4 regions of the Xenorhabdus sp. Sc-CR9 genome follow, and region 2 is predicted to be linked to each of the others. Evidence: predicted binding sites of a transcription regulator. Region 2 holds the regulator's gene; each other region holds the start of a gene.
What was found. Region 2 encodes Fur, which represses iron uptake genes when iron is present. Its sites were predicted from a motif close to ATAATAATGAGAACNACTATCAA; they were not measured.

Region 1 (6,560 bases), on a different contig from region 2:
ATGAGTGTGTCTCCTATTTTTGGGATTGAAGAAATTATTCCGGCCGCGAGAACTTTGATGATTCGTTTTCGGCCGACAAAAATATCAGCCCAGCAACTAGCGACAGAAATCAGTTGTCGTGATTTGCAGGCACGTGGTTATGCAATAGGAAAACATATTGAAATCCCGGTGCACTATAACGGTGATGATCTTACAACAGTTGCAGAAATATTGGGAATAACTGTTCAGGAAGTTATTCGTCAACATACGGAAAATGAATATACCGTAGCCTTTACTGGGTTCGCTCCCGGCTTTGCTTATCTGGCATCGGATGCCTCGCAGTGGAATATTCCCCGCCAAAAAACACCAAGAACACGTATTCCGGCAGGTGCCGTTGCCTTGGCGGGAGAATTCAGCAGTGTTTACCCACAAGCAAGCCCTGGGGGGTGGCAAATTATCGGTATTACAACCGAACGGATGTGGGATCTTTCCCGTTCATCCCCCGCCTTATTGCAACCGGGTTATCGTGTTAACTTTCGGGATACCGGGCATCTTCCTACAACAATAAGTTTGCCAGAAGTGCCTATCAAGCATGCAGTTTCATTACCAGAGTCCTCTTGTTATTTGGAAGTTTTGTCTGTGGGGTTACAAACTCTGTTCCAGGATTTGGGGCGCGTTGGTCAGTCAGGGTTAGGGATCTCAGAATCTGGGGCGATGGATAAAAGTGCTTTGCGTAGTGCAAACCGTATTGTTGGTAATTCTTCCGATCAAACCTGTCTGGAGATAGTACAGGGAGGCTTTAAGGCAATCGCACATGGGAAGATGTTAGTTGCAATTACGGGGGCACCATGTCCAATGAAGATAAAAACACCATTGGGAGAAACGTTATATGTGAATACTCACCAACCTATTGATCTCAACGATGGTGATGAAATTTCGTTAGGTATACCGAATGCTGGAATGCGCTCTTATGTGGCAGTACGCGGGGGTTTTGTTATTCCTGCCGTCTTATCCAGTCACTCATTTGATACTTTGTCGAATATCGGGCCTGCACCATTGAAAGTAAGTGATAACTTGGCCGTCAGAAAAGCCTCTCACTGCGCAGCGGTATCTTTCTCTGAAACACCGGCTTTTGACATGCCAAGTAGAGATGACGTCGTAGTATTAGATATCATTCTTGGTCCTCGTACAGATTGGTTTACCCAAAAAGCCATCGATTTATTGAGCAACCAAATTTGGCAGGTAACTCCTCAATCCAACCGTATTGGCTTGCGATTAAGCGGTAAGCGTTCACTATCACGCCTTAAGCAACAAGAACTACCCAGCGAAGGAACTTGTGCGGGAGCAGTTCAAATTCCTGCCAGTGGGCAGCCTGTCTTATTTCTAGCTGACCATCCACTCACGGGCGGATATCCGGTTATTGCCTCAGTAGCCGATTATCATCTTGATCTTGCTGGTCAGGTTCCTGTCAACGCCAAAATTCGCTTTAACCCCATCAGCCAATTCCAAGAAATTCAAGGGAGCAAAAGTTCTCTATGAGCACAGCAAATAATCAATTTAAGAACAGTCAATTTAAGAACAATCAATCTAAGAAAGTACTGATCGCTAACCGTGGTGAGATTGCTGTTCGTATTATCCGTGCTTGCCGTGATTATGGAATACAGACAATCGCCGTCTATGCGGATGTAGATATCAATGCACAGCACGTACAACTGGCAGATGAGGCTTATGGTCTGGGTGGGAATAGCCCCACAGAAACCTATCTCAATATTCCCCGTTTACTGTCGGTGGCAAAGCAATCTGGGGCAACGATGGTGCATCCGGGGTATGGCTTTTTGTCTGAACGGGCTGAATTTGCTCGTGCCGTGATTGACGCAGGATTGATTTGGATTGGTCCTGACCCTGAAACCATTGATGAGTTGGGCGATAAAATCAAGGCGCGTAAAATTGCCCAGAAAGTAGGGGCTCCACTGGTGGTTGGAACAGCAGAGCCAGTTAAAGAAGTACAGGAAGTTGTCGCTTTTGCGGAACAGCATGGCTTGCCGATTGCCATTAAAGCTGCATTTGGTGGTGGTGGCCGTGGCTTGAAAGTAGCTTGGCGATTGGATGAAGTGGCAGAACTTTATCATTCGGCAGTGCGTGAAGCGACAGCTGCATTTGGGCGGGGCGAGTGCTTTATTGAGCAATTTTTGGATAAACCTCGTCATATAGAGGCGCAAGTGATTGCGGATAGGCAGGGTAACGTTGTGGTGCTGGGAACCCGAGATTGTTCCTTGCAGCGTCGAAATCAAAAACTGGTGGAAGAAGCTCCGGCTCCATTTTTAACGCAGTCACAAAGAGAACGTATTCATCAGTCAGCAAAAGCAATTTGTGCGGAAGCCAATTATGTGGGTGCTGGCACAGTAGAATTCTTGTTAAGTGCAGATGGAACGCTTTCTTTCTTAGAAGTAAATACTCGCTTACAGGTTGAGCATCCGGTGACGGAAGAAACAACAGGTATTGATCTGGTTATCGAACAGTTGCGAGTGGCGGAGGGTTATCCGTTGAGCATTCGGGAAACACCAGTACCAAGAGGACATTCGTTTGAATTTCGCATTAATGCGGAAGACGCAGGTAAAGGTTTCTTGCCGACATCTGGCATAATCAGCGAATTTATCCCGCCTTCTGGTCCCGGTATTCGTCTGGATTCAGGAGTGATAACGGGTTCCACCATTCCGGCTACTTTTGACTCATTGATGGCTAAATTAATCGTCACGGGGGAGACTCGTGAACAGGCCATTTTCCGTGCCCGCCGGGCATTACGGGAATTCAAAATCCGAGGGGTAGCATCGGTATTGCCTTTCCATCAAGCGGTGATGGAACATCTTGATTTTATTTCCAGTGATGCGTTTCATGTCCATACCCGCTGGATAGAAACAGATTTTGCCAATGAACTGGAAAGCTCACCACGCCAGGTTGTAACAGAAGATAAAAGCATCACCCGCACATTTATCGAGATTGATGGCCGCAGGCACGAGTTGGGATTACCGTCGAATTTATTGACTGGATTGGCGCAGTTAGCCCCTACGAGTGAGCAATCATTTTTTCATCCCCAATCTTCCACAAAGGAAAAAACATCGGCAGATCCCCATCAGGTGAAAGCCCCCATATCCGGTATCTTGCATTCATGGCTGGTCACAGAGGGCGAGCAAGTCAGTGAGGGTGATGTGATTGCCGTGATGGAAGCGATGAAGATGGAAGTACAAATCAGTGCTCATCGTTCGGGAAAAATCACATTTTGCGTTCGGGCAGGGGGTTATCAGAATGTAGAGTGTGCTCTGGCTCACATATACTAGTCGTATAGAGTAACCATATTGGTTAAAACAGCAGGATCTGTTGATCTTGCCTTTCATCCCCAGATATGTCCTATGTTCGCTTTTAAAGTTATTTACATTTTCTATATAAATGTAAATAATAACGATTCTCAATAGTATTTTTGATTGAAAATAAATGTCTAAAATTACCCAGATTTACGCTAGCCTGGCTAAAAGTGGCCTGTGTGTTCCTTTGATGTCAGCATCTATGTTGACAGTTGCTATCTCTACCAATGCATTTGCAACCACGGGAGAGTCAATCAAGAAATCAACGGTAACTGGCGATACACTCGTCGTTATTGCAGATAACAATGCAGAACAAGATAATGGAAAAGTCAACCGTAACGAAATCAAAGTCAGACAGGCACAAAGTGTCGGTGAGATTTTAAAGAATGTACCGGGCGTCCAAGCGGGTCACCCCAGCGCTTTAGGGCAGCGTTTTAAAATCCGTGGCATGGATGATCAATTCATCAACGTAACGGTTGATGGTGCACGACAAGAGGGATATCACTTCCATCATTCGGGTAGCTACGGCATCGATCCTGAAATGCTGAAGCAAATTGATGTCAGTGTCGGTACTAACAGTATTACTTATGATACGGGAGCCCTTGCTGGCGCATTAAAATTTGAAACCGTTGATGCTGGTGATTTATTAGAACCGGGCCAATTATTTGGTGCAAAAGGTAAATTAAGCTATGTCAGTAATGGTTCTGAGTTCCAGCAATCTTTAGCAACTTATGGAAGAGTGGGAGCAGTTGATTTATTAGGCTATTTTAATCATCGTGATATAAATGATGCTGATTCGGGCAGAGATAACCGCGGAAGAAGCTCAATTCCTACCGATGGGAAACTGGTTAATTATTTATTAAAAGCGAAATTCAACCTGACTGATGAGCAGTATATCAATGTATCAAAAGAACATTATCAAAATGATGCGGAGACTAATTTCAGATTGAATTTTGGTTCGGATATCAATAAAGGGAGAAAAGGAAAGTACGCTTCAGAGCGTGATGCCTATAATCTCACTTACAGATATGTACCAGTCGATAATGACCTCATTGACTTAAAAGTTTCTGCCTATCACACAGAACAAAACTTCAACCACATGAGGGAAATCGGTGGGCCTGGAAAGGGATTCGACAGTATTGTTGAAACCCAAGGTATTAGGGCGCGTAATGTCTCTAATTTTGATACCCAGAAATTATCCCATGTTTTAACTTATGGGTATGAATATTTTGATACCAGAATGGCGTACACTGATGTATCAGAAAATGTACACAAAAAAGCAGTAGAAACAGGAAAATCATCATCTGTTTATTTGGAGGATGACATTCAATTTTCTGATTTTCATGTTATTCCGGGTGTCAGATGGGATCACTACCAATACAATACCATTAATAAAAATGATAAGCCTTTTGAGAGAACTTATGTCCATTTCTCAAAAGCACTGGGTTTGAAATACGAACTTGGCGCGTCAACAACATTATTTGCCAATTATACCGAACTTTTCAGAGGCCCATTGGGTAAAGAGATTGGTATGGGGCAAAGTAATCACAACGCCAACTTAAAAGCGACGACGGGTTACAACTTAGAAACGGGTGCAGCGGGAACATATTCTGATGTTTTTGCTGAAAATGACTCATTCACTGTCATTGGTAAGGTCTTCCAAACCAATTTCAAAAATCTGGCTACAACTTTAGCTAAGAGTGAGCTGAATAATATCCCTAAATCCAGATTGGAAGGGTTTGAATTATCGACCAAATATCAGTTGGATAACCTATCTTTAAGAGCGACTTACGCGAAAGCGAATAACAAAATCCTTACAGGCAGTGCGCTATTTGACACAAGACGAGAGTTTACCCCAACTATAGGTGATGCTTTCACTATTGGCGGAAGCTACTTATTTGATAAAACTGATATTGAACTTGGTTGGAACTCTCGATTTGTCCGTGCCACAGATGCAAACGGGACTGATGATGGTAAGATTGTAAATATACATAAGCCTGGCTATGGTGTCAGTGATGTGTATATTTCCTGGGCACCGAAAGCCGGTTCATTTAAAAACACAGAAATTCAGCTTGGTATCGATAATGTCTTCGATAAACGTTACAACGAGCAGTCTTACTATCTGAATACTTATAAAGGGCAGGAAGAGAAAGGTCGTTCTTATAAAGCGACTGTTTCTTATAAGTTCTAAAGACAATGCCTTAATTTGTAGTACAAAGTCTGCGGGTAAGCCGCAGACTTTTTTCAAGATCATTCTTCCGATTATCACAATTACAGTGTAAACGTCCCAATCAAAGCGATAACACTCAAAATAGCTGCTGCACCATAGAACACCCATTGACTGGCTGGAATATGAATTTGCAGATCGTGCATTCCGTGATGGATTCGGTGCATACCGCACCATAGAGGTAGGCAGATCATCAGCAGCAAAAAGATACGACCAATAAAGCTCTGGCAGAATGTCAGGATGCGTTCATAAGAGAGTGATTCTGGCACCAGACCGAGTGGCAGCAAAATACCCAGCAACAAAATAATTGCAGGGCCAACAATGGCACTCCACATCCCGCCGGCACCAAACAACCCCCAGAAAATCGGTTCGTCGGAACGCTTAGGTACTTGATTCATTGGATCCTCCTTGGGGTCAGAAAAATAGCGCAATGCCGAGAATCGCGGCAGTAGCAATAATCATGGTTGCCCATAACAGCTTGATGATGGGACCCGGGGTCATTTTTTCATTTTTTACGATGATATTGAGCGCTTTTGGTGCCAGCTCAAACCACGTTTTCGTATGCAGCAAGGTTGCCAGCAAGGTGATGATATTTATCAATAACACGGCCGGATGTTGCAGAAAAGAGACAAAACCCGCCCAGCTTTCTGGGCCATTTTTCAGGGCAAATAAACCGTAAAGCACAAGCAGGCTGAACCACACGGTAGGAATAGATGTGCCTTCGCGCAGCATATAAAAGCGATAAAATCCCAGCTTATGCCACCAATTAGGCTTCATGCTGCGCACATAAGGTTTACGTTTCGTTGTCATTACTTCCTCCTCCCTTATTGTGGTTTCAGCATAGAGATAAGAAAATCTTTGGCACTTTCTGCCTTGCTTTGCTGAATGGCACCAGCCGGATCGACATGTTTCGGGCAGACTTCAGAGCAATAGCCAACGAAAGTACAAGACCAGACTCCATTGTTACTATTGATTTGCGGCATACGTTCTTTCTT
Region 2 (6,560 bases):
GATGAAATATGCCGAAACCGAACAGTGATCAGTATTGCCCATCGGCTGAATACCATTCGCCATGCCAATAAAATTTTCGTTTTGGATCAGGGAAAAATTGTTGAATCAGATTCACACGATGCCCTTGTGCAGCAAGACGGTTTATACGCTCAACTTTGGCATCAGCAGACTAAGTGATTATCAAGACGGAAAATTCATTGGAGACATAAGGCTTATTTCCCCTTAGAATTAATTTCATTATGAAATTAATATAACAAAATGTTCTTAAGGAAGAGAATATCAATATGAAACAAGTCACTATCACTGCATTGGTTTTTTCTCACACATCTGTTACATCGGTTGCCATGCCGATTGAAATACTGACCATTGCCGCCAACACCATTGGCGGCGCTATTCCCCATGTCAACATTATTTCCCCTGCAAGCCCACAAATAAATGACACCAATGGTCTATTTATGGTGGCTGATTATACTTCCTTCCGTAATGATACCGACAGTTCTCCCCACCGTATTCTTTACCCCCCCCTTCCCAATTCTCTCCACTTAAAGGATCTGAAACCCGATATCATTCTGATCGGTTCATTGGGTTTTCCTGAATGGGAACCACGGCATTGTTCAAAGGAAATCATGGAATGGCTCAGGACTATGGATGAAAAACACATTCCCATCGTTTCAATATGTTCAGGCACTTTCATGCTGGCAAAAGCAGGATTATTGCAGGCAAGTGCAACCATTCACCCTCATTTTGCCTCTGAATTCAAAACGTTATTTCCTCATATTCCGCTTTATAGTGATAAAAAGGTCATTCGTGACAATCACCGTTTTTGTATCTCGAACGCTTACGGCGGTGGCAGTTGTATGTTGAATATTGTGGAGTTAATTTATGGACAATATGCCAGAGATCAATGTGCAAAATTTCTGTTAGGTGAAAATGACAGCGAATTATCGTCAGATTCCGTCAATTTTACGCCATATCGCCAACATGACGATGTATTGATCCACAAACTGCAAGACTGGATGCATGCTTTTCCTTCTGAAATTTTATCCGTCACTGATTTAGCCAATAAGATCCATCTTTGTGAGCGGCAAATGAAACGCCGCTTCAAAATCGCCACAGGAAAAACACCAATCCAGTATATCCAGCAGATCCGTTTGTCACAGGCAAAACGCTGGCTGGAAAAATCCCAAAAAACCATTGAAGAGATCAGCCATGAAGTGGGTTATGAAGATACCCGTTATTTCAGGGAATTATTTAAACGTTACAATGGGCTGACACCAAAAGAGTATCGCCAGAAATATCACCATTAAGTTTTTTTCTGCCAACTAATTTTGCACTTTGCAAATAATTATCAACACTAATAAATGATTTGATTTTCTTACCCGCATGATACAAAGAATGCTTACATCATAAATGTTGATTCTAACAATCTCCCCCATCAACCAGTAGCGACACGCGTCCAGCTAAGGTATTATTGCCCGCTATATTATTGGTACACGCCCTTTATCAATTGAATTTATGGCAAAAGAACAAACTGATCGCACCACACTGGATTTGTTCGCAGATGAACGCAGGCCAGGGCGACCTAAAACAAATCCGCTGTCCAGAGATGAGCAGCTTAGGATCAATAAACGTAATCAGTTGCGACGGGATAAAGTCAAAGGACTGCGTCGAGTAGAACTCAAGCTCAACGAAGATGCTGTCTATGCACTGAATCATCTGGCAAAGCAGCGCAATATTAGTCGCAGTGAGCTGATTGAACAGATGCTGTTAGCTCAACTGGCAGAAAAAAATCACCTTGCCGATTAACTGATTTTACTCAACAGCAATGAAACGCTATCACCACACAAATCTGACAGATTTGTCATGGATGTTTGGTCAAAATAACGCTTTTCATTTTATTAAAACTAACATTTTTCCTGCTGATTTCAGCGCAATGTGCATAGGCTTAATGCACATATAAAACAAGAGGTTAACCCATTTTATGGCAATAATAGGTATATTCTTCGGCAGCGATACAGGCAACACAGAGAACATCGCCAAGATGATCCAAGAAAAATTGGGCGGTGCTGATGTTGCTGAAGTCCGCGATATTGCCAAAAGCAGCAAAGAAGACATTGAATCCTTTGATATTCTGCTGCTTGGCATCCCAACTTGGTATTATGGTGAAGCTCAATGTGATTGGGATGATTTTTTCCCGACATTGGAAGAGATCAACTTTGAAGGAAAACTTGTTGCTCTGTTCGGCTGTGGTGATCAGGAAGATTATGCAGAGTATTTCTGTGATGCTATGGGCACCATTCGCGATATTATTGAGCCTAATGGCGCCATTATCGTAGGCCACTGGCCGACCGAAGGATATCACTTTGAAGCCTCTAAAGGCATGGCCGATGACAATCACTTTATCGGTCTGGCCATTGATGAAGATCGTCAGCCAGAATTGACTGATGAACGAGTTGAAGCTTGGGTGCAGAAAATCAAGACCGAAATGAGTCTATCAGAGATTTTGGGGGCATAAGTTTCCCTTTCCCGCAGGATTATTCTTGCATAATGTGTCATGATATCAGGTCTGGCATGGTTTTCATTTTGAATATCCATGCCTATAATCAGCAACGTGAAACAGAATTATGATTCCCTCACGATACACCCAAGTATCATAATTTCACTTAACTCAAGTTACAGGACTGAATCCGCATGACCGACAACAATAAAGCATTGAAAAATGCTGGACTTAAAGTAACACTTCCACGACTAAAAATTCTGGAAGTGCTACAGGACCCAGAATGCCATCATGTCAGTGCGGAGGATCTCTACAAAAAACTGATTGATATCGGTGAAGAGATTGGCCTCGCCACTGTCTATCGCGTGTTGAACCAGTTCGATGATGCCGGCATTGTCACTCGCCACAATTTTGAAGGTGGTAAATCGGTTTTTGAACTCACTCAGCAACATCACCATGACCATCTGATTTGCCTTGATTGCGGTAAAGTCATTGAATTTAATGACGAGTTTATCGAAGAACGTCAGAAAATCATCGCTGACCGTTATAAAATTAAGCTTTCAAACCATAGCCTTTATTTATACGGTCACTGTGCTGCTGGTGATTGTCGCAAAGATAGCGCTCTGCATGATGAAAATTCATAAAAAGTAAATGTAATAGAGAAGTAATGATGTAATTTGCTTTTGGTATTTCATTTAGTTTGAATAGCAATTGCCGATTAGCTAAGCTAATCGGCAGTTCGCTTTATGCGTTAAAATTTTACTTCTTCTATCCGGCTAAAACGTTTCCCATCGGTACTGACTGAGCGAATTTTCACATTATCAGTGACATAAGGGCGCTGCCTGTCATCGTAAACCTGCCATGTTTTGCCATCATCCAATGAATATTGGATAACAACACCCGGAAATGCAATATTGGCTTCGAAGACTCCCCCAACAATTCTGCCACCCGGCACAGGCAAACGGTACGAAACATTGGCCTTATCCAATTTAGCCAGTTCATTCTGCCCTATCAGATTGGCAAAACGTACCCAGTCATGATGAAACTCAGCCATATCGACATAACGCGTTATTCTGCCTTTAAATTCTCTTCCCTGCTGATAATCCAACTCCCAACCCGCTCGATGCCATGCCCGTTCCGCCAACGGCAGTAAACGCGGATAAATCATATATTCCATCTGTTCATCCGTTCGTACTGTTTCACTCCACAATTGCCCTGACATTCCATAAGCACCCTGCCAGCGTTTATTGCTGTGGGCATTGAAGTTATTGCCGTCGCGATCTACCGATGTTTCTGCATTTTGTGGCAGGTTATTCGGAGCAAAGCTGAAAATTTTCTCCTCATCATTAAACCGAGTTGCCCAATAGTAACCACGCTCTTTCGGATTAACTTCATATGGCATATCGACATAGACATAATCAGGATTGGAAACAACGACCCGATAACCTTTATTTGCCCAGTCATTCACCGAATCATAGCCCCCCCAGTAGAGGGTATCCCAGAAGTTTACCGCAACATGTTTAGTGGCGAAGTCTTTGGCTGATTTGGCGTGCTTCAAGCCGTCCTGCCATGCCTGCATTGTGTCAATACCGTGAGTATTGACGATCTTACTGACTTCAATGGCAAAGTAGCTGGCGAGTTCATCAACATCTTTAATCACACCCTTCGCTATCATCTTCTGGCAAGCCTTGGATTTAGCCCACGGTTTGTCTTCGATTTTTTTGTTAATAATCCCTTTTCCCGGCACAATTGGACCGTCTTTATCCTGATACCCTGCGCCCAAACGAATATTTTTTGCTTCATCCCCACCAAAGTGCCATGTATTTAACGGCAATCCGGCTTCTTTATGCATGGCAACAATTTCGCTTATTACCTTATCGATAAATTTCTTGGAGGAATCCATGCACGGATTAAGGTAACTCCGGCGATCGTAAAACTGTACGGATGTGGTGTTTGAGGTATCGGTCGGATCAAGCAAACGATATTCACTGGCTTCTTGTTCTTTACCCTGTGCCATTAACCTCTTATAACGCGCTTCCATTGATACAACAGCGGCACGGGCATGAGCCGGAATATCAATTTCCGGGATCACTTCTATCTGGCGAGCTTTAGCGTAGTTCAGAATATCAATGTAATCCTGACGACTGAAATAACCACTGCCCATGTTATTGTTATTCGGCCCAGATCCCAATTGTGGCAATACGCATTTAGTCTCGCTTAAATCATGGCAGCGCTGGCTACCAACTTCTGTCAGTTCCGGTAAACCGGGAATTTCCAGACGCCAACCTTCATCATCACTCAAGTGGAAATGGAATTTGTTCAACTTGTAGTTAGCCATTTGATCGAGCAGACGCAAAACGGCTTTTTTGCTGTGAAAATTGCGCCCTACATCAAGGAACACTCCACGGTATTCAAATCTCGGCGCATCTTTTGCCCTCAATGTGGCTATTTTAGGTGTGCCGTTGGCGGGCAATAAGGAAAACAGGGATTGCAGACCATAAAAGACACCAGATTGATCAAATGCAACTATCTGTGCTCCTTTGGTTGTGATGTCCAACGAATAAGCGCCCTTTATTCGCCAGTTACCGGTGAATTTGTTTGCATTAATTTGAGTCGCAATATGATAGCCGTTATCCGCTAATGGAATATTATGGGATTTGAAACGTTCTCTGATCACCTGAATAGATTTATCACCCACCCCGCCCAATTCTAATTTCACACCCCGGGATAAATCGACATCCTGAGAATGAATGGAAAGTTCTCTCGGTGTGGGAATAATCTGTCCACGCAGTTTACCCTCGCTCGCTTTTACCACCGATTGGTTTTTCGCAAAACGATTTTCAGGTGTCATCAGAGTATTATGATCTTCCGTGATACGTTTCCACAACTCACCTTCCAGATCAGATAAATATTGACTGATGTCTTCTGTATCAGTATTCGCCAGTATCTTAGGGACGGCATCGCCGGAAGTCGCATACCAGCGAGGCATAAAATCTGTACTGTAAATTTGCCAATACTCTCCGATTATTGGCAGGACAATCTTTTCATTCGCGTTGATGCCATTGAATTTCTCTGACGGCTCCAATTTATGTAAATCCCCCGTAATATGGGTGATTTTGTATTGGTCATTATCGAGTTTCAGGATCTGGCGAATGCTGTGAAAATAGATCGCCCAATCAGCAGAATGGATCGCTTGATTACCATTAATCAAGGTGATATTAACCCGATTACAAGCAGCCGAATCCGCACCAAGTATGGCGCAATCTGTGCCATGTGATCCGGCCTGATTATCAATGATTTTAAAATTAACTTTTAACTGGCTCAGTGAATCCACTATTTGTTGTGGTGACATCCGTAGTGATGCTGAGGATGACATTTCCGCATGAGAACTTCCAATAAATCCAACTACCGTGATGAGTGCTGCCAAAGTACGTAATTTAACGGTTTTCATAAATTACCTCGTCCGAATTTATTATTCTTTTCATTGGGTAAATATTGTACAAACCTGAACAGGCAATAACCCTAAACAATATGTGACTATAAGGCAACTTTTAATCTTAACTGGACGAGTTAATTTTCATTACAATGCTTTTAAACATAAAAAAAAGCGTGGAAATAATCACGCTTTTTTAGTGTCACAGGCGAGTTAACCTGAGCTGTATTATCCCTGTGAGATTTTTGCCCAAGTATCACGCAGACCAACCGTGCGGTTAAACACCAGACGATCAGCACTTGAGAGACGGCTATCAGCACAGAAGTAACCTTCACGCTCAAACTGGTAGGTTTTTTCCGGCAATGCGCTTGCCAAACCAGGCTCCACAAAGCCCTTACGGATCACCAGCGATTCTGAATTGATAGTAGACAGGAAGTCATCTTCCGCACCCGGGTTTGGTACGCTGAACAAGCGGTCATACAGATAAAATTCCGCTGGTATACCATGTGAAGAGCTTACCCAATGAATAACTCCCTTGACTTTACGACCATCAGCCGGATCTTTATTCAGGGTCTGTTCATCATATCGGCAATAAATAGTTGTAATGTTGCCTTCTGCATCTTTTTCAAC
Region 3 (5,850 bases), on a different contig from region 2:
TTTCTTAATTATTTCCCAAATAAACGACGATTAAAATCCTCAATTTTCCCATGCAATATGCGTTGTTGCATTGTCAGATTCCAACTGGCAGACAACCCTGCCGCTCCCATTAAACGACGATATTGCTCTTCATCAAATGGGCTATGAAAAGCAATGGAAATAGCTTCCTGAACAGAAACATCGCTGTTTCGACTTAATAACCTTATCGGCTCACTTGTACTCACAAAACCCGGAGAGATAACCCGATATAACCAGCCACAGCGCCCATTATTTTGCATCATCGCAGCAAAGTCACTAACATAGGTAACTAAATTGAGTTTATAACAAGGAGAGCGTGGTTGAGTTATCTGAATCAGAGTTTCACCCCATTGAAAAATATCGCCAATATAGACATTATCTTCAGTCATCCCTTCAGTTGATATGTTTTCACCAAACAAAGGAGAGGCAATCAATTCAATTAACTCAGGAAATTGTCTTTTCCAAAACAAATAGTGTTCTCTTGGATAGTGACAAAGCGCTCGATCAGGCCCGCCATGAAAACGCGTTTCTGCTTGTTCATCACCTTCCAGACCAAGAGAGGTGAGCTGTAAACGACCATTCACCAACAGCTTACTAATTGCACTGGCACCCAATTTTTTAGAGGATATTGTTTTGCCTCTATATACCTGTGGGTAATACATTTCAGCTCCAACTCCTCCTCAATAGACGAGTATAAATATTACTCTGATAGAATAAACGCGGCAAGCTTCGCTTTAGTTCGTCATAGCAGGGAGCTAGTACACTGTTTTTATGAGCTTTTAAGGATTACTATATTGAGATGTGTGGATTATCTAGAATTTAATTTGGCAAAATTACAATCAATCAAAGCGTGCTCCCGCCCTGTTCATTATGGAGGATAGTAAAAACGGATAGGGATGCCAAATAAAATAATAGAGAAAAAATGTTATGAAAAAATAAACATGCTGATCACTGTGGTGACCAGCATTATCAAGGAAAGTGTTTTTTAACGCTTATTTAATTTTTTCTTCATAACGTTTTGCTGCTTCGTCCCAATTTACAACATACCAAAATGCTTTGATGTAGTCAGGACGGCGGTTCTGATATTTCAGGTAATAGGCGTGTTCCCAAACATCCAGACCCACAATCGGGTAACCGGAAGCACCCGCTATTTCATCACCCATCAGAGGGCTATCCTGATTGGCTGTTGAAACAACAGCCAGTTTGCCATCCTTTTTCAGAACCAGCCACGCCCAGCCAGAGCCAAAACGAGTTGCTGCCGCCTGCTCGAACTCTTTCTTAAAGCTGTCAATACTTCCAAAATCACGCTCAATAGCTGCTTTTAGAGTACCACTCAAGACCGTTCCTAATTTTAATCCCTTCCAAAACATACTGTGGTTCGAATGCCCACCCGCATTATTACGAACAAAAGTGCGCTTATCGGCGGGAAATTTATCGAGCTGTTGAATTAAATTATCAATATCTAATTCACTTAATTCAGGAAAGGCTTCCAAAGCAGTATTTGTGTTAGTGACATAAGTCTGATGGTGTTTAGTATGGTGAATTTCCATCGTTTGCTTATCGAAATGAGGCTCTAACGCATCATAAGGATAAGGTAGAGAAGGCAGTGAATAGCTCATGTCATATCTCCAGTTGTTTAGAATGTATAAAGCTCACACCTTGTGAATAACGCATTTATTATAGTGAATTCAACAACAATGAAAATGATAATCAATTCCATAGATTTCTTATGGTTTCCATTACACATCTAAGTTTCACACCCAGATTAGATTAAAAAACCAAAAAATAACTAAAATAAAGCGTATTAAGCCAATATAAAATATTTTAACCTTACTTAATTTCAATTAAATAAGACACATTAAATGATCATTCCATGAAATTCATTTTCTTTATTGCGTGATCTTCCGCGCAAAAAAGAAACAAAAATTCCTCATGCGCTTTAGTTAACCTTGTTTTGACATAGTATTAACAATTGCAAGGAGATAAAAATATGACTCAAATAATCAAGCATCTTATTCCTGCTGATATTGCAGATACTGCCCTGATAAGCAAGCAACAATATCTACAAGACTACCAATGGTCACTACAAGATCCTGAAGGGTTCTGGGGTGAAAAAGGTAAGATCGTGGATTGGATAAAGCCCTATACCAAGGTCAAAAATACCTCTTTCGATCCGGGGCATATCAGCGTCCGCTGGTTTGAAGACGGTACTCTGAATTTAAGTGCCAACTGTCTTGATCGCCACTTACAAGAGCGTGGCGATAAAACTGCTATTATCTGGGAGGGAGATAACCCCACAGAATCACGCCATGTTACTTATCGTGAATTACATCATGACGTCAGCCAATTCGCCAATGTATTGAAAAAAATCGGGGTCAAAAAAGGTGATGTCGTAGCCATTTATATGCCAATGGTGCCAGAAGCCGCAGTTGCAATGTTGGCTTGTACCCGCATCGGGGCTATCCATTCCGTAATTTTTGGCGGTTTCTCTCCTGATGCCATTGCAAGCAGAGTGATCGATTCCAATGCTAAGCTCGTTGTTACCGCAGATGAAGGTTTGCGAGCGGGTCGTACGATTCCACTGAAAAAGAATGTCGATGAAGCATTGAGCAATCCAGAGGTGACCGACGTCACTAATGTGATTGTCTTCAGGCGTACCGGAAATATCAAAAACTGGCATGACGGCCGTGACTTATGGTGGCATGAACTTATCGAAAATGTCAGTTCAGATTGTCCTGCCGAAGAGATAAATGCCGAAGATCCATTGTTTATCCTTTATACCTCTGGCTCAACAGGGAAACCAAAAGGCGTTCTACATACGACTGGCGGTTATCTGGTCTATGCTTCTTTGACTTTTAAATACACGTTTGATTATCGTCCCGGAGAAATTTACTGGTGTACGGCAGACGTGGGCTGGGTTACCGGGCATAGTTATCTGCTATATGGTCCACTATCCTGCGGTGCTACTACCTTAATGTTTGAAGGTGTGCCTAACTATCCCGATGTAAATCGTCTTTGTCAGGTTATTGATAAGCATCAGGTTAATATTCTTTATACCGCACCAACCGCTATCAGGGCATTAATGGCTGAAGGAGATAAAGCCATAGTAGGAACAAAACGCACGTCATTGCGCATTATGGGTTCTGTTGGTGAGCCGATTAACCCAGAAGCATGGGAGTGGTATTACCAAAAGATAGGTAACAGTAAATGCCCAATCGTGGATACTTGGTGGCAAACCGAAACAGGCGGATTCATGATCACGCCACTGCCTGGTGCAACCGACCTCAAAGCAGGCTCCGCTACTCTGCCATTCTTTGGTGTCAGTCCAGCTCTGGTCGATAACGCTGGAGAAATATTGGAGGGAGAGAATGAAGGCAATCTTGTAATGACAGATTCTTGGCCGGCACAGGCACGAACTTTATATGGCGATCATGAACGTTTTGAACAAACTTACTTTTCCACTTTTAAAGGAATGTATTTCAGTGGCGATGGTGCCCGGCGTGATGAAGATGGCTATTACTGGATCACGGGTCGGGTCGATGATGTTCTGAATATTTCAGGGCATCGTTTGGGAACCGCAGAAATTGAGTCTGCTCTGGTTTCTCATCCCAAAATTGCAGAAGCTGCTGTCGTTGGTATTCCTCATCATATCAAAGGACAAGCTATTTACGCCTATGTCACGCTAATTCATGGTGAAGAGCCTTCTCCAGAATTGTATACCGAGGTCAGAAATTGGGTCCGTAAAGAAATAGGTCCAATTGCAACACCCGATATCCTCCATTGGACTGACTCACTTCCCAAAACACGTTCCGGAAAAATCATGCGGCGTATTTTGCGTAAAATTGCGGCAGGGGATACCAGTAACTTAGGAGATACCTCCACTCTGGCCGATCCGGGAGTGGTTGAAAAATTGCTGGAAGAAAAACAATCCATAAATATGTCATAAAAAACATTTCGTAAAACAAATAGGCCGCCAAAAGGCGGCTTAAATAACGTATCACCAAAAGTAACAAATTGTGCAGGGACGTGGATACTGGTATCCGGCACTTGGTGATGTGACTTAAGGTGTGTCGTTTAAAATCAACAAGGAGACACTCTGATGAATAACGACATTTATCAAGAGATTGAAAATAATCCCCGCTTTAAGGAATTAATTAAGAAACGAGGACGTTTTGCCTGGCTGCTATCCATCATTATGTTAGTGATTTATGTTGGCTTTATTTTTCTGATTGCCTTTGCTCCTGAATGGCTTGGGACACAACTCCATGAAGATACCAATATGACTCGTGGCATACCTGTCGGTATCGGGATTATCTTTGCTTCTTTCATATTGACGGGGATTTATGTTGCGCGCGCGAATGGCGAGTTTGATCGCCTGATATCAACTATTATCAATGAGGTAAGAAAATGAAAAAAATTGTATTTTCAGTAATACCTCTATTTTCCTACCTCTTTCCTGTCTTAGCACAAGCCGATGCCATTTCAGGTAATGTAGTGAAACAACCCTTGAATATTCAGGCAATAATCATGTTTCTGTTATTCGTTGGGTTAACTCTTGGTATTACTTATTGGGCTTCAAAAAGAACTATTTCACGCTCCGATTATTATACGGCAGGCGGACGTATTACAGGGTTTCAAAATGGTATGGCTATTGCCGGTGACTATATGTCAGCAGCCTCTTTTCTAGGGATTTCAGCATTAGTTTATACCTCAGGTTATGATGGACTGATCTATTCGATCGGTTTCCTCGTTGGGTGGCCAATTATTCTATTTCTCATTGCTGAAAGATTAAGGAATCTAGGTCGTTATACATTTGCCGATGTTGCTTCTTACCGACTGAAACAGCGCCCAATCCGTACGTTATCTGCAATGGGTTCACTGGTTGTTGTCTCGTTATATCTGATAGCCCAAATGGTCGGGGCAGGGAAACTTATCGAATTGTTATTTGGATTGAATTATTTCGTTGCTGTTGTTTTGGTCGGTATTTTAATGGTGCTTTATGTACTATTTGGCGGAATGCTGGCAACAACATGGGTACAGATCATTAAAGCAATTCTGTTGCTGGCTGGGGCAACATTTATGGCTCTGATGGTCATGAAAATGGTAAATTTCAATTTCAATGCCCTGTTTAAGGAAGCCATTGCAGTGCACTCTCTTGGATCCGCAATCATGAGTCCGGGAGGATTGGTATCTGATCCTATATCTGCACTCTCTTTAGGATTGGCGCTAATGTTCGGTACTGCCGGATTACCGCACATCATTATGCGATTTTTTACCGTCAGCGATGCTAAAGAAGCCCGCAAAAGTGTTTTCTATGCCACTGGTTTTATAGGTTATTTTTATATACTAACGTTCATTATCGGATTTGGTGCAATTTTATTGGTCAGCGCCAATCCTTCATTTAAAGATGCAAGCGGCGCATTAATTGGTGGAACTAATATGGCTGCTGTTCATCTGGCAAGTGCCGTTGGCGGTGATTTTTTCCTTGGCTTTATCTCAGCAGTAGCTTTTGCCACTATTTTAGCCGTCGTCGCAGGATTAACACTCGCCGGTGCTTCAGCTGTTTCTCATGATCTCTATGCCAATGTCATTAAGCAAGGGCAAGCCAATGAACGGGATGAGTTGAAAGTCTCCAAAATTACCGTCGTTATTCTGGGATTCGTTGCTATTAGCTTAGGTATTTTGTTCGAAAAACAGAATATTGCTTTTATGGTCGGTTTAGCATTTTCCATCGCTGCAAGTTGTAATTTCCCTATTATTTTTCTGTCAATGTACTGGAGCAAGCTGACAACACGAGGAGCTCTGATTGGTGGGGGACTGGGATTACTGACA
Region 4 (6,560 bases), on a different contig from region 2:
TGGAAGTATACAAGCGCAGAGCAGAACGAAGTTGTGTTTTACTTAAACCCTCTTCATTCTGAATACGTTCAACGATATCCTGGAAGATACCAATCTTCAAAGGACGTGCTTCACCTTCTGCTACGAAACAAAGCGGGAAACGCTCGGCCAAGAAAGCAATGACTTCTTTACTACTGTTCAACTTAGGTTGATTTTCCATGAAATTTCCTGATTACAACGGTTTTGCCAACCAGCGCAGGCATGAACAGGCGACATTATAATAGCCTTACTGATAAATGCCACGTTATACGTATGTTAAGTTACGTTCTGTTGTAGATATTTTGACACAACACATTGTCTTAAATGCTCACAAAACCTGATAACTAGGGCTTTCAAGCCGTTTTCATCATTCTCATCGAACCGACCAAAAACCGTACTATCAATATCCAAAACACCAATGATTTTTCCATTGATTTCCAAAGGAAGAACAATCTCAGCATTGCTGGCTGCATCACAGGCTATATGACCGGGGAAAGAATGAACATCAGAAATACGCTGTATACTTTTATTTTTAACAGCCGCCCCACATACTCCCTTTCCCAGAGGGATGCGAACACAAGCGTTCTTACCCTGAAATGGCCCTAAGACTAGGGTATCATCATCCACTAAATAAAATCCAACCCAATTAACAGTATCTAAACGTTCATATAACAATGCGCTTGTATTGGCAAGAGTAGCGATAAAGTCGTATTCACCTGACAACAGTGCAATCAAACTATTCTCTAACTCTTGATAAAATTCATTCTTGTCCATACGCCCCTATGCGATAGATTAAAATTTAACACAATTTAAACAAAAGATTCACACAAAAGATTTTTACTCTCTTTGACAAACTCTTTCCGAAAATAATTTACCACTATAATATAAACTCTTTCAGGATATCGTTTATTTATCTGAATTTAAATTTTCTTTAATTATTTTTACCAGTATTCTCTGATAAAATTCAGGTATATATCACAGCTTATATTCAAAATTAGTCTGATTTGCAGCCATAAATGCGCTTTTGTTCATACTCTTGTTCTAAAAACCTCACTGAATAGGTTCTCAAAATAGTGATACATTCAAATGATAAGGCTTCCTTACTCCTCGGTTGACGAGGAGTAAGGAAGCAATCTGCCTACAATTTTGGAATGCTATTTAGCATTCTGAATGATCATTTTAATCGCATCATTATATGCATAAGAAAATAAGATAATTTATTGAAAAAAGAGTAAAGATGTCCCTTCCTCGTGACAAACAAAAAAAGGCCGAGTTCACTCCTCTACTCGGCCTAGGGAAAATGACTCTTATTCAAAGAGACTAGAGCTAAAAATTATCATTGAGACGTAGAACAACTTACCAATTAAAGAGTAGTTGACATACTATGATTTACCAAATTTTTACTCTTATAAGGTAATGATTGCTCTTCTTTACAACAATGGAATCAACTAAGCATTTACTTTTTATCGTTTGATTGATCACATAAAGCTAATGCTGCTTTCTGAAATGGCTCAATACTCATCTTTTCAGCTGGTTGTTCAGGATTGTCTAAGAGGATCGTGTCTAGTGATGTTGCAATAACTTTATTAGATTTCATCAGTTGCGTTGCCCGATCATTCAATGGGTATTGCATCAATGTACTAGGATTTATAACAAACAATGCCCCACCCGAACGACAATCAAGCATAACTTCTTCACGGGTGAATGCCCATTGTTTACCAAATTGTAGTTTACTGACAGTTTGTATCGGGGCAGCAATCCCCTGAAAAGAAAGAAGAAAAAAAGGCAGAGCCCACAATACTCGTTTCATTACCATTCCCCCTGATAAACACATGCTGTAATTTTATCGCTAATTCATCTGTTTATATACCCAGATTTACATCAATCATCCAAGAATCACGCAGGAGGTTGTGTTGCAAAAACAGCCACACATAATAGTGCTGATGTTCCTAAGATAATTTCCAGCCAACTATTGATTATTAATAGCTGGTAACACCTTTGCTGCCTCAATTTAGGAACTAACATGTAGCGGTTGAGCAGTGCTAAAAGTACCATACCAGCGACCAGAACTATCTTCAGCCATAACATGGATTGATATTCAGAAAGGGCACGACTGAAAGTCGGCCATCCGGGAATTAAGATAACACTACTCACAATTCCTGTTATTATCACCAGAAAAACAGCGAAATGCCCATAAAAGGAAAACTTCCTCATCGCCGCGATGCTTTCCGAATATAATCTAATTTCCGAATATTGATCAACAGCGATATTCTCACTATTATCTGCATTCCCTGCGCTTGTCTTGTCTGCATATGCACCATCGCGATATTGATTTGATTCTGATGCCTTTTTAATACGAAAAAACTGTAGACACAGTAAAAACGGCCATAATCCACCAAACCAATAACCCGCACTCAGCAAATGAACAATCTGATTAGCTTGCAGTAGTAACCCTAAATGACCTTCATGCATAGCTGCATGGCCGATAAAAGCATGGCTGGATAATAAAATGACTGAACAACCCAGCAACAAGAGATTTTTGATTCTGGCATCGGAGAGGAACAACGCCCCAGCAGCAAGTATTGCAACCAATAGCTGCCATTTCCAAACCTGCCCAAAAGAGGTATTCAATACAGCTAACCAAATTTCAGGCATATAAACATCTTGCCAGCCATCTCCCATCAGCCCAGCTTGAACGATAAACCAGACGATTGAAGTTATTAAAGCCAACACAGTGCTGATTAAAATAACAACTTTTAACCACTCCCTTATCAGCGTTGAAAAATGGCCTGAAACAAGCATCATCGTGAATAAGCTAAGGCCAAACATCAGCATGACAACGACAAAATGAGAGAAACGGCAAAATAGGTACAGAGCTTCTAAAGAGATCATTATTTTACAGTAAAGTTGTAAACACCTTTAGTTTTATGACCATCGACAGAAAGTACACTCCAGTCAACTCTATATTCTCCGGAGGTAAGTTTACCTTCAACTGGCAGGATTAATTTAGTTTTGGTTTCAGGATCAAGTTCCAGCTTACCGGTTTTAACCTCTGCCTTTTCTGGACCAATTAATTTTATCTTACTGAATCCAAGTTCAATACGCTCTGAAAAACTTAGGGTTATAGCTTGTGGAACAGCTTCAACAGTTGTGTTTTCTGCAGGAATCTGATCTTTCAAATGTGCATGAGCCAAAGCCTGTTGACAGGACATACCGACAAACAGAACCACAAGAGTAGATAATTTGGCCCAGAATGAACGGATGTTAAGAATAGACATATAGATAACCCTTTAATATGTACATGAATTTTTATAGTTACACGAAGGGATTCTATATCAAAAAATCGCTTTAATCTGCGATCATTGATGAACAATGTCTTGACCTGTGAAGCACTACGCAAAAATGGGGACAAAAAATGAAAAGAACCGTAATTTTTGCTTCAACGATACACGTAAAACAAGAATTACGGTTAAAAAACAGTGCTAATTAACTTAATTGACTATTCATCAGGCATGTGCCGGTGCCATAGATAAACTTTTCAGATCTTTATCAAGTAAGAACAACGCCTTGCCGCCTTCCCCCACCATATCCAATTTATCCAGAATAGATTTGAACAGTTTTTCTTCTTCATGCTGTTCAGCGACATACCATTGCAAGAAATTAAACGTAGAATAATCCTGAGTCATCATCGCTACATGAGCAAGTTTATTGATCTCTTCTGTGATCAATTTTTCATGCTCATAAGTTTGATTGAACACATCAGAAATAGAGTTAAACTCAACAGGAGGAGCTTGAATAGCTCCCAGGACAGGCATTGAACCAGTATCACCCAAATAATCAAACAAACGCTGCATATGCTGCATTTCTTCCTGAGAATGAGTTTTTAAAAATGCCGCTGCACCTTCATACCCTTTGTCACTGCACCATGCACTCATTTGCAGATATAAATTTGCAGAGTAAAATTCCAAATTTAATTGCTCATTCAATTTTTTGATCATTTCTTGTTTTAACATCAGCCAACCCTCCTAATAGTTCATTAAACTCAGGCTATTATGCCAATTAAAAACATATAAGACAAAAACAAAATAATAATATTTAATTAGTTGATAATTAATGTTTTTATTAAATTCATTAACAAGAATAAATCTCATTAAATATAAGAAAATAAGAATCAGTTTTATTTATTTAACTCCCCATTAAAAAATCCTTTTAATAAAAATGAGAATTGATATTATTTATATTTACCCGATTTTTTTTAAACTTTTTTAAATCACTTGCTAAACAAAAAAGAGTTGATTAATTTTCTACTTTGAGAAGTAAGTTTTCAGAGAGGCCATAAATGGGACATAATTTAGCCGAGCTATCTAAAAATGAGATGGATAAGGTCAATGTTGATTTAGCAGCATCCGGTGTTGCTTTTAAAGAACGCTATAACATGCCTGTCATTCCTGATACTGTAGAGCAATCACAACCGCCACATTTGCGAGAATATTTTCGGCAGCGCTTGCAACACTATCGCCAGCAATCACGATTTATGTCGCGCTTACCTTATGAACCCAGAAGCCGCTGAGGGAATATGGGAAAGATAACCACCACCCAATGGTGGTTATCTCAGTTATTTTCCAACAAATTTGTCCGTTGCCTTAATTAACTGATGTAAAATACCCGCTTCATCGAACGAATGGCCTGCACCTTCCACAACATGCAATTCAGCCTCCGGCCACGCTTTTGCCAGATCCCACGCATTCTGTACCAGACATGCGATATCATAGCGACCATGTATAATAACGGCAGGGATATGTCTGATAACGTCAATATGATCCAATAATTGCTGAGTTTCATCCATAAAACCGTTATTGATAAAGTAATGATTTTCTATGCGGGCAAATGCTAAAGCAAATTTATCTTCTGCAAATGAATCCGCATTATCAGAAGGTAGTAACGTTACCGTTTCACCTTCCCAAAGACTCCATAAACGTGCAGCTTCCAGCTGTACTTGTAGGTCATCACTTGTCAGCCGTTTGTTATAAGCCGAGATCACATCTTTGCGTTCTTCTTCAGAGAGGATAGATAGTGTACGTTCCCATTTCTCTGGAAAAAAATGAGAAGCCCCTTCCTGATAATACCAATGTAACTCTTGTGGCCGAAGCAGGAAGATCCCCCTTAACACTAATTCAGAGACACGCTCAGGATGTTTTTCAGCATAAACCAAAGAAAGTGTCGAACCCCAGGAGCCACCGAACACCAACCACTTTTCAACACCCATTAGATTACGCAACCGCTCAATATCATCTACCAGATGCCAAGTCGTATTATTTTCCAGACTAGCATGAGGTTTAGATTGTCCGCAGCCACGCTGATCGAACAACATAATATGATAACGTTCAGGATCGAATAATTGCCGATGATAACTTGAAATACCACCGCCGGGGCCACCATGAATGAATATTGCTGGCTTACCTTTTGGATTACCACATAATTCCCAATAAATCTGGTGCCCATCCTCTGTATCTAAATACCCTGTTTGATACGCATCATAAGCAGGATAAAGTTTCCGTTGTTCCGTCATAAGTCCCTCTCACAGTTTAACCAAAACGGGATACTTCCTAGTATCCCGTACGTATTTAAAGATAATATGACAAGCTATTTACTTTATTTCACGATAACTAATAGTTTCTTTTTGACAATCAACAGTGACATTGTAACTTTTATCCTTTTTTGAACCTCGGACGATAAGTGGAACCCGCAATGCATTTTTATCGCCAGTAATATCGTTGACATTTATCCATGCAATCGGTTTTGCAGTCCCTAACTGCTTTTTGTCTGTATCCCAATGTACTATACGATGTTGCAAAAAATCTTGCTTAACTTGCGCTGCAATTTGATCGTTGGTTAAATTTTTACAAGAAATAAACTTTGCCACTCGCTCATTCTCAGCAGCTGTCGTAACAAATGAAACAGACAACAAAAACCCTGCACCCAATAACCCGATGCAGTGAATAAACTGACTTGCCTTCATATTAATTACTCCTATTACCATCCAAATCATATGGACTCTAAGTCGCGATAAATTAACATGTAGTAGAAAGTAATTATGTGAGTCTGTTAAAAATACGTTACAACTATTTTTCATCATCCTCAAATAAAACATGGATATGCTCATTATCCCGATGTTTTTCACGCAATTCTTGAGCAACGATAGCAATAGCTTCTCCACTTCCCATTCCTTCTGAAATGAGCTGATGAATCCTTTCTACAGCAAGTTGCTGTTCTTCATGGGATAATGCTGGCATACCTGAAAACATAGTTATAACCTCAAACGTAATAATTTAATGGCAGGCTGCGATTATAGTATTTTTTATCTTAAGTCAGGAGTGAGATTCTATGTTAATCTCCACGCAGAGATACATTATTTACTGCGAACTGCCAAACGCCAACACTGATTCCATCATGAATATTGCATTACAGAAAAAACAGCTCCCTTATTCACCTGATCTTGCTACCCAATATTTTGCCCCTATTTCTACTTTTTCCTGGGCAAT

Region 1: the regulator Fur is predicted to act here: its motif matches at 3,430-3,452, upstream of AACQ81_RS08875 (TonB-dependent receptor domain-containing protein).
Region 3: the regulator Fur is predicted to act here: its motif matches at 1,710-1,732, upstream of sodA (superoxide dismutase [Mn]).
Region 4: the regulator Fur is predicted to act here: its motif matches at 4,231-4,253, upstream of ftnA (non-heme ferritin).

The regions. Positions count from the first base shown of each region.
Region 1 is NZ_CAWQTY010000168.1:2,379-8,938, forward strand. Features, by position in the region: gene AACQ81_RS08865 (5-oxoprolinase subunit B/C family protein) at 1-1,518, shown strand, start outside; gene AACQ81_RS08870 (ATP-binding protein) at 1,515-3,314, shown strand; gene AACQ81_RS08875 (TonB-dependent receptor domain-containing protein) at 3,469-5,529, shown strand; gene frdD (fumarate reductase subunit FrdD) at 5,610-5,963, opposite strand; gene frdC (fumarate reductase subunit FrdC) at 5,980-6,375, opposite strand; gene AACQ81_RS08890 (succinate dehydrogenase/fumarate reductase iron-sulfur subunit) at 6,390-6,560, opposite strand, start outside.
Region 2 is NZ_CAWQTY010000011.1:56,575-63,134, reverse strand. Features, by position in the region: gene AACQ81_RS00750 (type I secretion system permease/ATPase) at 1-177, shown strand, start outside; gene AACQ81_RS00745 (GlxA family transcriptional regulator) at 285-1,307, shown strand; gene ybfE (LexA regulated protein) at 1,516-1,806, shown strand; gene fldA (flavodoxin FldA) at 1,982-2,515, shown strand; gene fur (ferric iron uptake transcriptional regulator) at 2,692-3,141, shown strand; gene AACQ81_RS00725 (beta-N-acetylhexosaminidase) at 3,249-5,948, opposite strand; gene glnS (glutamine--tRNA ligase) at 6,159-6,560, opposite strand, start outside.
Region 3 is NZ_CAWQTY010000184.1:490-6,339, reverse strand. Features, by position in the region: gene yiiM (6-hydroxyaminopurine reductase) at 9-680, opposite strand; gene sodA (superoxide dismutase [Mn]) at 1,011-1,637, opposite strand; gene acs (acetate--CoA ligase) at 2,009-3,964, shown strand; gene AACQ81_RS12450 (DUF485 domain-containing protein) at 4,118-4,429, shown strand; gene actP (cation/acetate symporter ActP) at 4,426-5,850, shown strand, end outside.
Region 4 is NZ_CAWQTY010000164.1:4,584-11,143, forward strand. Features, by position in the region: gene proQ (RNA chaperone ProQ) at 1-199, opposite strand, end outside; gene AACQ81_RS07735 (GAF domain-containing protein) at 295-792, opposite strand; gene AACQ81_RS07740 (YebY family protein) at 1,475-1,828, opposite strand; gene AACQ81_RS07745 (CopD family protein) at 1,915-2,910, opposite strand; gene copC (copper homeostasis periplasmic binding protein CopC) at 2,910-3,296, opposite strand; gene ftnA (non-heme ferritin) at 3,525-4,031, opposite strand; gene AACQ81_RS07760 (DNA polymerase III subunit theta) at 4,358-4,588, shown strand; gene pip (prolyl aminopeptidase) at 4,634-5,587, opposite strand; gene yebF (protein YebF) at 5,666-6,037, opposite strand; gene AACQ81_RS07775 (YoaH family protein) at 6,141-6,323, opposite strand; gene pabB (aminodeoxychorismate synthase component 1) at 6,469-6,560, shown strand, end outside.